3 regions of the Streptomyces sp. NPDC052036 genome follow, and region 1 is predicted to be linked to each of the others. Evidence: riboswitches for the same ligand, from Rfam matches in the RefSeq annotation. Region 1 holds a riboswitch; each other region holds the start of a gene.

Region 1 (3,179 bases):
TGCCGGTAGATCTCCACCTCCAGGGTGGAGAAGGTGGGGCCGCCGAGGATCTGCACCACACCGAACGAGGTGAAGGTGAACAGGAAGACCATGAGGGCGGCGGCGGCCACCGCCGGGCCCAGGGCGGGCAGCGTCACCGTCCGCCAGGCGGCGGCGCGGGAGGCGCCTAGCACCCGCGCGGCCTCCTCCTGGCGCGGGTCGAGCTGCGCCCACAGACCGCCGACCGTACGGACGACGACCGCGTAGTTGAAGAAGACATGCGCGAGCAGGATGGCCCACACGGTGGTGTCGAGCCGGACGCCCCACAGGTCGTCGAGGAGTCCACCGCGGCCGACGAGTGCCAGGAAGGCCGTCCCGACGACCACCGTGGGCAGCACGAACGGCACGGTGACGACCGCGCGCAGCAGTTGTTTGCCGGGGAAGTCCAGACGGGCGAAGACATAGGCGCCGGGCATCGCCACGAGCAGGGTCAGCGTGGTGGAGACGAGCGCCTGCCAGGTGGTGAACCACAGCACGTGCTGGATGTCCGGCTGCGCCGGCACATCCGCCAGGCGCCCTAGGCGCCATACCCCGTCGACGCGCAGACCGCGCGCGACGATCGCGGCGACGGGGTAGGCGAAGAAGACCGCGAAGAACGCGACGGGCAGGGCCATCAGCCCGACGCGCGCCGCACCGCCCCGGTTCGCCCGCTTCCTCGGGGCTACTTCAGTACCAGCGACGTCCACGACCTGACCCACTGGTCACGGTTGGCGGCGATCTTCGTCGGGGCCATGGTCTCGGGGTTCTTGGCGGCAGGCCCGTACTCGGTGAACTCGGCGGGCACCCGCGCGCCCCGCACGACCGGGTAGACGTACATGTTGAGCGGCATGTCCTCCTGGAACCTCCTGCTGATCAGGAAGTCGAGGAACGCCTTGGCGCCCTTGGGGTTGTGAGCGTTGCTCAGCAGACCCGCGAACTCGATCTGACGGAAGCAGGTGCCGGCCGCGACGCCGGTCGGCGCGGTCGTGGGCCGCGACTTGGCGTAGACGACCTCGGCGGGCGGGGAGGAGGCGTAGGAGACGACCAGCGGCCGGTCGCCGCCGGCCTTGCGGCCCGCGGCCGAACCGGAGAACTCCTGCTCGTAGGCCTGCTCCCAGCCGTCGACCACCTTCACGCCGTTGCCCTTGAGCTTGCTCCAGTACTCCTGCCAGCCCTTGTCGCCGTACTTCGCGGCGGTGCCGAGCAGAAAGCCGAGGCCCGGCGAGGACGTGGCGGCGTTCTCGGTGACGAGGAGGTTCTTGTACGCGGGCTCGGTGAGGTCGTCGAGGGAGGCCGGCGGGGCAAGCTTGTGGTCGGCGAAGTACTTCTTGTCGTAGTTGACGCAGATGTCGCCGTAGTCGATCGGCGTGACCCGGTGCTTGTCCCCGTCCAGCTGGTACTGCGCACCGACCTGGTCGAGTCCCTTGGCCGCGTACGGCTGGAACAGGCCGTTGTCGAGCGCCCGGGACAGCAGCGTGTTGTCGACACCGAAGAAGACGTCGCCCTGCGGGTTGTCCTTGGTGAGGATCGCCTTGTTGACGGCCTGACCCGCGTCGCCGTCGGGGAGGACCTTGACGTGGTAGCCGGACTCCTTCTCGAACGCCGCGATGACGGTCTTGGAGGCGGCCCACGAGTCGTGGCTGACGAGGGTCACGGTCTTGGGATCGCCGCCGCTCCCTGCCGTGGAGCCGGACGATCCGCACGCGGACAGCGTGACCATGCCCAGCCCGACGGCGACGGCCGCGAACTGCCTGCCGGTGATGCCCACTGATTTCCTCCTGGAGGTGACCAGGAAGAGACGCGGCCCCGCGCGGAAGCCCCGAAGGGTCCCGGGCAGGGCGCAACAGCTCGAGTGAAGACCGAACTCCCTACCCAGAATGACCTGGGCGAGGTTCAGAGGGTCTGCGGGCTCTCCCGCACTCTCAGCGCTGTGGCGCTCCCCTGTCGGAATATGCAGATATGAAAAGCTATGAACAGCTGTGGATAACTACGGACCATGAGATACGGACGGCCATCAGACTACCGCTCGGTGGCCGCGAGCTGACCACACGCTCCGTCGATCTCCTGGCCCCGGGTGTCCCGGACGGTCACCGGCACCCCATGGGCGGCGATCGCCTCGACGAACGCCTTCTCGTCCTCGGGCCGTGACGCGGTCCACTTGGACCCGGGCGTCGGGTTGAGCGGGATCAGATTGACGTGGACGGGCCTGCCCTTGAGCAGCCGGCCGAGCCGGTCACCGCGCCACGCCTGGTCGTTGATGTCCCGGATCAGGGCGTACTCGATGGACAGCCGGCGCCCGGACCTCTCGGCGTACTCGAACCCGGCGTCGAGGACCTCACGCACCTTCCACCGCGTGTTGACGGGCACGAGGGTGTCCCGCAGCTCGTCGTCCGGCGCGTGCAGCGAGATCGCGAGACGGCACTTGAAGCCCTCGTCGGCGAAGCGGTGGATGGCCGGCACCAGGCCTACGGTCGACACGGTGATCCCGCGCTGCGACAGCCCGAGCCCGTCCGGCGCGGGGTCGGTGAGGGCGCGGATGGCGCCGACGACGCGCTTGTAGTTGGCGAGGGGCTCGCCCATGCCCATGAAGACGATGTTGGACAGCCGCGCCGGGCCGCCGGGGATCTCACCGTCGCGCAGCGCCCGCATGCCGTCCACGATCTGGTGCACGATCTCCGCGGTGGACAGATTGCGGTCGAGGCCCGCCTGACCGGTGGCGCAGAAGGGGCAGTTCATACCGCAGCCCGCCTGGGAGCTGATGCACATGGTGACCCGGTCGGGGTAGCGCATCAGCACGGACTCCACGAGCGTCCCGTCGAAGAGCCGCCACAGGGTCTTGCGGGTGGTGTCCTGGTCGGTCGACAGATGCCGTACGACCGTCATCAGCTCCGGGAGCAGCGTCTCCTGGAGCCTGGCGCGCGAACCGGCGGGGATGTCGGTCCACTGCTCCGGGTCGTGCGAGTACCGCGCGAAGTAGTGCTGCGAGAGCTGCTTGGCGCGGAACGGCTTCTCGCCGATCGCGGCGACCGCCTCCTTGCGCTCGGCGGGCGTGAGGTCGGCAAGGTGCCGCGGCGGGGTCTTGGCTCCGCGCGGCGCGACGAAAGTGAGTTCTCCGGGCTTAGGCATGGCTCAACCAGTGTCGCAGATCCAATCGGGTGACC
Region 2 (3,179 bases), on a different contig from region 1:
GCATCCCCTCGGCGACCTCCTGCTCCGACGCACCCTCGGCCACCGCACCGCCGAAGCGCTGCGTGATGTCCTGGCTGATCTTCATGGAGCAGAACTTCGGACCGCACATCGAGCAGAAGTGGGCCGTCTTGGCCGGTTCGGCGGGAAGGGTCTCGTCGTGGAAGTCGCGGGCCGTGTCCGGGTCGAGGGCCAGGTTGAACTGGTCCTCCCAGCGGAACTCGAAGCGCGCGTCGGACAGCGCGTCGTCCCACTCCTGCGCACCCGGGTGCCCCTTGGCGAGATCGGCCGCATGGGCGGCGATCTTGTAGGTGATGACGCCGGTCTTGACGTCGTCACGGTTGGGCAGGCCCAGGTGCTCCTTGGGTGTGACGTAGCAGAGCATGGCCGTGCCCCACCAGGCGATCATGGCGGCACCGATACCGGAGGTGATGTGGTCGTACGCCGGCGCGATGTCCGTGGTCAGCGGGCCGAGCGTATAGAACGGAGCTTCATCGCAGATCTCCTGCTGCAGATCGATGTTCTCCTTGATCTTGTGCATCGGGACGTGTCCCGGGCCCTCGATCATCGTCTGTACATGGAAACGCCTGGCGATACGGCCGAGTTCCCCGAGGGTGCGCAGTTCCGCGAACTGTGCCTGGTCGTTGGCGTCGGCGATCGAACCGGGTCGCAGACCGTCGCCCAGCGAGTAGGTGACGTCGTAGGCCGCGAGGATCTCGCAGAGTTCCTCGAAGTTCTCGTACAGGAACGACTCCTTGTGGTGGGCGAGACACCACGCCGCCATGATCGAGCCGCCGCGCGAGACGATGCCGGTCTTGCGGTTCGCCGTCAACGGTACGTACGCCAGGCGCACGCCCGCGTGGACCGTCATATAGTCCACGCCCTGTTCGGCCTGCTCGATGACCGTGTCCTTGTAGATCTCCCAGGTCAGCTCCTCGGCCTTGCCGTCGACCTTCTCGAGCGCCTGGTAGAGCGGCACCGTACCGATCGGCACCGGGGAGTTGCGCAGCACCCACTCACGGGTGGTGTGGATATTGCGGCCGGTGGACAGGTCCATGACCGTGTCGGCGCCCCAGCGGGTCGCCCAGGTCATCTTCTCGACCTCCTCCTCGATGGAGGAGGTCACCGCGGAGTTGCCGATATTGGCGTTGACCTTCACCAGGAACCGCTTGCCGATGATCATCGGCTCGATCTCCGGGTGGTTGACGTTGGCCGGCAGTACCGCACGGCCCGCCGCGATCTCCTCACGGACGACCTCGGGCGAAACGTTCTCCCGGAGGGCCACGAACTCCATCTCCGGCGTGATCTCCCCACGGCGCGCATAGGCGAGCTGCGTCACCGCGTTCCCGTCGCGACCACGACGCGGCTGACGCGGGCGTCCCGGGAACACCGCGTCGAGATTGCGCAGGCCGCCCCGCGGCGAGGTGTGCTTGATCCCGTCGTCCTCGGGACGGACGGGGCGGCCCGCGTACTCCTCGGTGTCACCGCGAACGATGATCCAGTTCTCCCGGAGCGGCGCGAGCCCCCGGCGGACGTCGGTCTCGGCGACCGGATCGGTGTACGGGCCGGAGGTGTCGTACAGGGTGACCGACTGCCCGTTGGTGAGATGCACTTGCCGGACCGGCACCCGCAGATCGGGGCGCGAACCCTCGATATACGCCTTGTGCCAGCCGATGGACCACCCGGCCTCCTGAGGCTCTTCTCCCTGAGCGGAGGCAGGCGTGCGTACGTCCTTGACGGTCATGAGACCTACTCCCTACGCCGGCATTACCCGGTAACAGGTTCAGCGGTCGGCACAGCCCTCTCCGCTCGCTGATGTTCCACGTGAAACATCGCGTCTACGGAGGTCAGCGCCCTCTCAGCCCGGTGCTCCGAGCTCCCGCGTGTGCAAAAGTCCCTTCACGCTAGCGTCTAATTAGGTGAGCTGAACAGTGGGCCTTGCGCGTTCTTGCGATGATCGGGGGGTGCCCCCGACGCAGCATCCCCCCTCATACCCGCCGTCCGAGCCGCCGCACCACCGCGGCCCGGGCGACAGACACAGCCCCCCAGACGGGCACGGCCATGGGTCCGACGGTGGACACGGCCACTCCCACAGTCACAGCCATGGCCCCGCGGCCCCCGTGTCACGGCATCTGCGCAAGGTCATCGCCGCGATCCTCATCCCGTTCACCGCAGCGGTCATCGTCGGTCTCGTGGTGCTGTGGCCCGGAGGAGTCCCGTCACACAAACGCTCCGGCGTCGGATTCGACCGGCAGACCCAGCAGGCCACGGTCACCACGGTCGTGGCGGTGGACTGCAAGTCCGTGAACGCCTCGGGTGGGGGGCCGGTCGGCGACACCTCCCTCACCGGCGGCTCGTCGGCCCCGCAGACGCCTGCCGGCACCTGCAAGAAGGCGACCGTCCGCGTCGACACCGGCAAGGACAAGGGCCGTACGTTCACGGAGATCGTCCAGCCGGACCAGTCACGGCAGTTGCACCAGGGCGAGAAGGTCGTTGCGGCGTACGAGCCCTCCGCGCCCAAGGAACTCCAGTACTCGGTGACCGATGTGGACCGCAAGTTCCCCATGGCCCTGCTCGCCGGCATCTTCGCCGTGGCGGTGGTGGTCGTGGGCCGGATGCGCGGCGTCATGGCACTCGTCGCGCTGGCCGTCAGCTTTCTGCTGCTCAGCCTCTTCGTCCTGCCCGCGATCCTGGATGGCTCGAATCCGCTGCTCGTGGCCGTGGTCGGGTCGAGCGCCATCATGCTGCTCGCCCTCTATATGTGCCACGGACTCTCGGCCCGCACCTCCGTGGCGGTGCTCGGCACGCTTGTGTCCCTGTCGCTGATCGGTCTCCTCGGCTCGGAGTTCATCGGCTGGGCCGCGCTGACCGGCAACACCGACGACAACACCGGCCTGATCCACGGCCTGTACCCGCACATCGACATGAGCGGTCTGCTGCTCGCCGGGGTCATCATCGGTTCGCTCGGCGTCCTCGACGATGTGACCGTCACCCAGACGTCCGCGGTCTGGGAGCTGCACGAGGCCAACCCCTCGATGGGCTGGCGCGGGCTGTACCGGGCGGGCATCCGCATCGGCCGCGACCACATCGCCTCGGTCGTCAACACGCTCGTCCTGGCATACGCGGGTGCGGCCCTGCCCCTGCTGCTGCTCTTCTCGATCGCGCAGAGCAGTGTGGTCTCG
Region 3 (3,179 bases), on a different contig from region 1:
GCACCGCCGCCGGAGTCGGATCCGGCGATCGTGAGCACACGGGGTGGCGCGGTCATGCGCGACCCTCCTCTCGGGTCTCTGTGGTTCCTCGGGTTTCGCGGGGCTGTCGGGCGCGCAGGGGTGCGTACACCGCGAGCGCCACCACGAACGCCACGTAGTACGAGATGTCGGCGCCGTGCAGCGCGTGGGCGACCGGGCCCACGTACAGGCCGGTGTCCATGAACGGCACCGCCGCGGCGAAGGCGACGGCGAACGCCAGTACCGGGGGCCAGGCCTGCCGGGGCCGGGCCGCCTCGGCCGCGAGATCGATGCGGGTGCCGCGCCGGGCGAGCCAGTCCACGACCACGATCGCCACGAACCCGGGGATCCAGTAGCTCACGAACAGCAGGACGTTCTGGAAGCGAGCCGTCGTGTCGGCCGCGTGCATCCACAGCACCAGCGGGAAGCCGAGCAGCACGGCGAGCGCGGCCGCCGCCGGGCGCGGTATGCGTACGCCCACGGTCTGCAGTGCCAGCGAGCCGCTGTAGTCGTTCATCGCGTTGCTGCACAGTGCCGCGAGCGCCACGGCCAGCAGCCCGAAGGCGCCCCCCGCGCCCCCGCCCAGCAGCGCGTCCACCCCGGTGGCCGTCTGGTCGGTCAGCGCGGACGCGCCCCACAGCCCGAGGGCCTGGACGGCCACGTAGGACACCACGAGCCCGAGCAGCGTGCACCAGAACATCCGGGGACGGGACGTGGCACGCGGCAGATAGCGGCTGAAGTCGCTGGCGTACGGGGCCCAGGACAGGGCCAGACTGAGCGCGATGGTGCTGGTCAGCACGAACGCGCCCGCCCGGTCGGCGCCGTGCGCGCTGCCTGTCGCGGCCACCTGGACGCTGCCGGACATCCGCAGGGCGATCAGCGCGAAAGCGGCCGCGAGCACGAAGGTCATGACGATCTGGAGGCGGTGGATGGCCTCGTAGCCGAGGACTCCCAGGGCCCCCTGCGCCAGCATGATGGCAAGGACCCCCAGCCAGAACGGCCAGCCGCACAGCCGCGCCAGCGCGTCCCCGCCGAAGAGCCCGATCAGCGCGTCCCAGGCGACCGACGACAGCCACTGCAGCACACCGGGCAGCGCGACCGCCCGCCCGAACGCGAGCCGGGCGAGCGGAAGCTGCCCGGCGCCGGTACGGCTGCCCCAGGTGCTCAGATAGGCGGTGGGCACCGCGCCGATCACCGTGCCGAGGACGACGGCGGCGAGCGCGGTGGTGAAGTCCAGGCCGAGCGCGATGCCTATGGTGCCGGTGAACACACCGGTCATGGTCAGATTGGGTGCGAACCACACCGTGAACAGTCGGCCCGCGCCGCCGTAGCGATGGGTCTCGGGGACCGGTTCGATGCCGTGCCCCTCGATCCGGAGATCGCCGGGAGCGCTGGGCATCCGGCCGTCGAAGACGGCTCGCCGGCTGTCGGCGGGCAGCCCGCCGGGAACATGCGCCACAGGCATGAAAGACATCCCTCCGCCAGTACGAACTGGTTCAGGTTCGACGGGTGTGATCTCAGCCCCTGGCGGGGCACCCCGTGTCCGGTACGGCGGCAAGATTAACCCGAGCTCCGGGATGTGCCACAAGGAAGGGCCGCCGCCGGATCCGGCAGCGGCCCTTCTCCCCCTACGACGTGCGGTGTCAGCGCTGGGTGTAGATGAAGCCGGTCTTGTCGACCTCGTCGCCGGAGCGGCCGTGGAATCCGGCGATCTGCCAGCCGCTGGGCGCCGTACGCGTCACGCAGTCGGACGTCGTGGTGCCGCCCGCCAGGCTGTTGCCGAGGTTGGTCGTGAACTTGGCGTAGAAGATCCTCGTGTGGCCGGCGTTCGTGCCCTCGCACAGCTGCGCGCTCGTCACGTACTCGCCGCTGCCCAGGGTGAGGGTCGACGCCGTGCCGCCGGTACCGCCGTGGGCGAGCGTGGTGCCGTTGCTCAGTGTCAGGCCGATACGGTCGACACGGGAGCCGCTGCGCAGGGTGATGCTCGTGGCGCGCGCGCCCGCCGGGACGCTGTCGATGTCGTTGTAGTAGTCCCCGTGCGGCCCGCCGAACTGGTCACTGAGCTGGAAGGCGGAGTTGCGCGTCCAGCCGAACGTCGCGGTGATCGGGTCGTGGTCGGAGAGCATGAGCCCGTCGTCGGTGAGGAACTTCGCGTGCTCGTTGTTGTACGAGGTGGCGTTCAGCGAGACGAGCTTGCTGCCCCGGTAGAGGATCTTGTCGACGACCTCGCAGCTGTTCGTGACCGCGTTCTCGTCGCAGACCAGTGCGTCGCTGCCCTTCGCGGGCGGGGTGCCGCCGCGCACGAGCTGGACCCAGGCGTCGGTGAGACCGGCCGCCGCGGCGAACTCCGCGATCGTGTCACCGGAGCGTGTGTAGCGGGTGTTGGTGTCGCCCATCACCACGACGGCGTTGCCCGCGGAGTGGGTGCGGACGAAGTCCGACAGCTGGCTGAGGTTGTCCGCGCGCGAGGCCAGGTCGCCGTCGTTCGTACCGGCGTTGGTGTGCAGGTCGTAGAAGTCGACGTACACGCCCTCGGCGAGCCGTTCCCGCATGAACGTGAAGCCCTTGGGGGTGAGACAGTCGCCCGAGTCGTACTGGCACGAGTTCCAGTGGACGCGCTCGAAGTCATCGGTGTCGTACGGCAGGCCGGACAGCGTGTTGAGGCCGCTGCCGATGCCGGCCCCGCCGCTGGTGGGCGTGCGGTAGGGGTGTGTGTCGGAGGCGTACAGGTAGGAGTGGTAGTTGAAGTCCTCCTGCACATGGACGATGTCGTACGGGCCGAGCCGCCCGCCGATCGTCGTCGTGCTCGACTGGCGGGGCGTCGGGGCGCTGGAGAGGCCTTCGGGGAGGCCCGCGACGTTGTAGGTGAGCACGCGGAACGTGCCCGAGCCGGCCGCCGTCGCGGCGGGCGCGGCGCTGGTGGGTCCACCGAACACGGCGGCCGTCGCCGCGAGGGTGGCGAGGAGTCTGCGCATGGGGGTACGGCTCCTGGGGTGACGGGAGAATGATGTTGCGCGCATGCCAAAACGTAACGGCCAACGTAGCGGCCGAAGCTGTGAGGGAATGCGCTTTCTGCCGCTTCGGAGAAGACTTCACCCACCGGTCGCCCCAGCGTCGACGACGACCCTATGCCGCGTGTTCCAGGACCTCCTGCGCCACGT

The links. A riboswitch is a leader RNA that binds a small molecule or an ion and turns the genes downstream of it on or off. The one in region 1 is predicted to bind thiamine pyrophosphate.
Region 2: it holds a riboswitch for thiamine pyrophosphate, as region 1 does, so the genes downstream of both, thiC (phosphomethylpyrimidine synthase ThiC) here and AB0L95_RS19015 (thiamine ABC transporter substrate-binding protein) in region 1, are expected to answer to the same signal.
Region 3: it holds a riboswitch for thiamine pyrophosphate, as region 1 does, so the genes downstream of both, AB0L95_RS35950 (cytosine permease) here and AB0L95_RS19015 (thiamine ABC transporter substrate-binding protein) in region 1, are expected to answer to the same signal.

What each region holds. Positions count from the first base shown of each region.
Region 1 is NZ_JBFAWW010000012.1:154,749-157,927, reverse strand. It holds gene AB0L95_RS19020 (iron ABC transporter permease) at 1-725, opposite strand, end outside; gene AB0L95_RS19015 (thiamine ABC transporter substrate-binding protein) at 701-1,780, opposite strand; TPP riboswitch at 1,866-1,971, opposite strand; gene rlmN (23S rRNA (adenine(2503)-C(2))-methyltransferase RlmN) at 2,038-3,144, opposite strand.
Region 2 is NZ_JBFAWW010000003.1:271,683-274,861, reverse strand. It holds gene thiC (phosphomethylpyrimidine synthase ThiC) at 1-1,741, opposite strand, end outside; TPP riboswitch at 1,734-1,890, opposite strand; gene AB0L95_RS07555 (YibE/F family protein) at 1,962-3,179, shown strand, end outside.
Region 3 is NZ_JBFAWW010000043.1:30,123-33,301, reverse strand. It holds gene thiD (bifunctional hydroxymethylpyrimidine kinase/phosphomethylpyrimidine kinase) at 1-56, opposite strand, end outside; gene AB0L95_RS35950 (cytosine permease) at 53-1,483, opposite strand; TPP riboswitch at 1,475-1,568, opposite strand; gene AB0L95_RS35945 (jacalin-like lectin) at 1,662-2,993, opposite strand; gene AB0L95_RS35940 (endonuclease) at 3,145-3,179, opposite strand, start outside.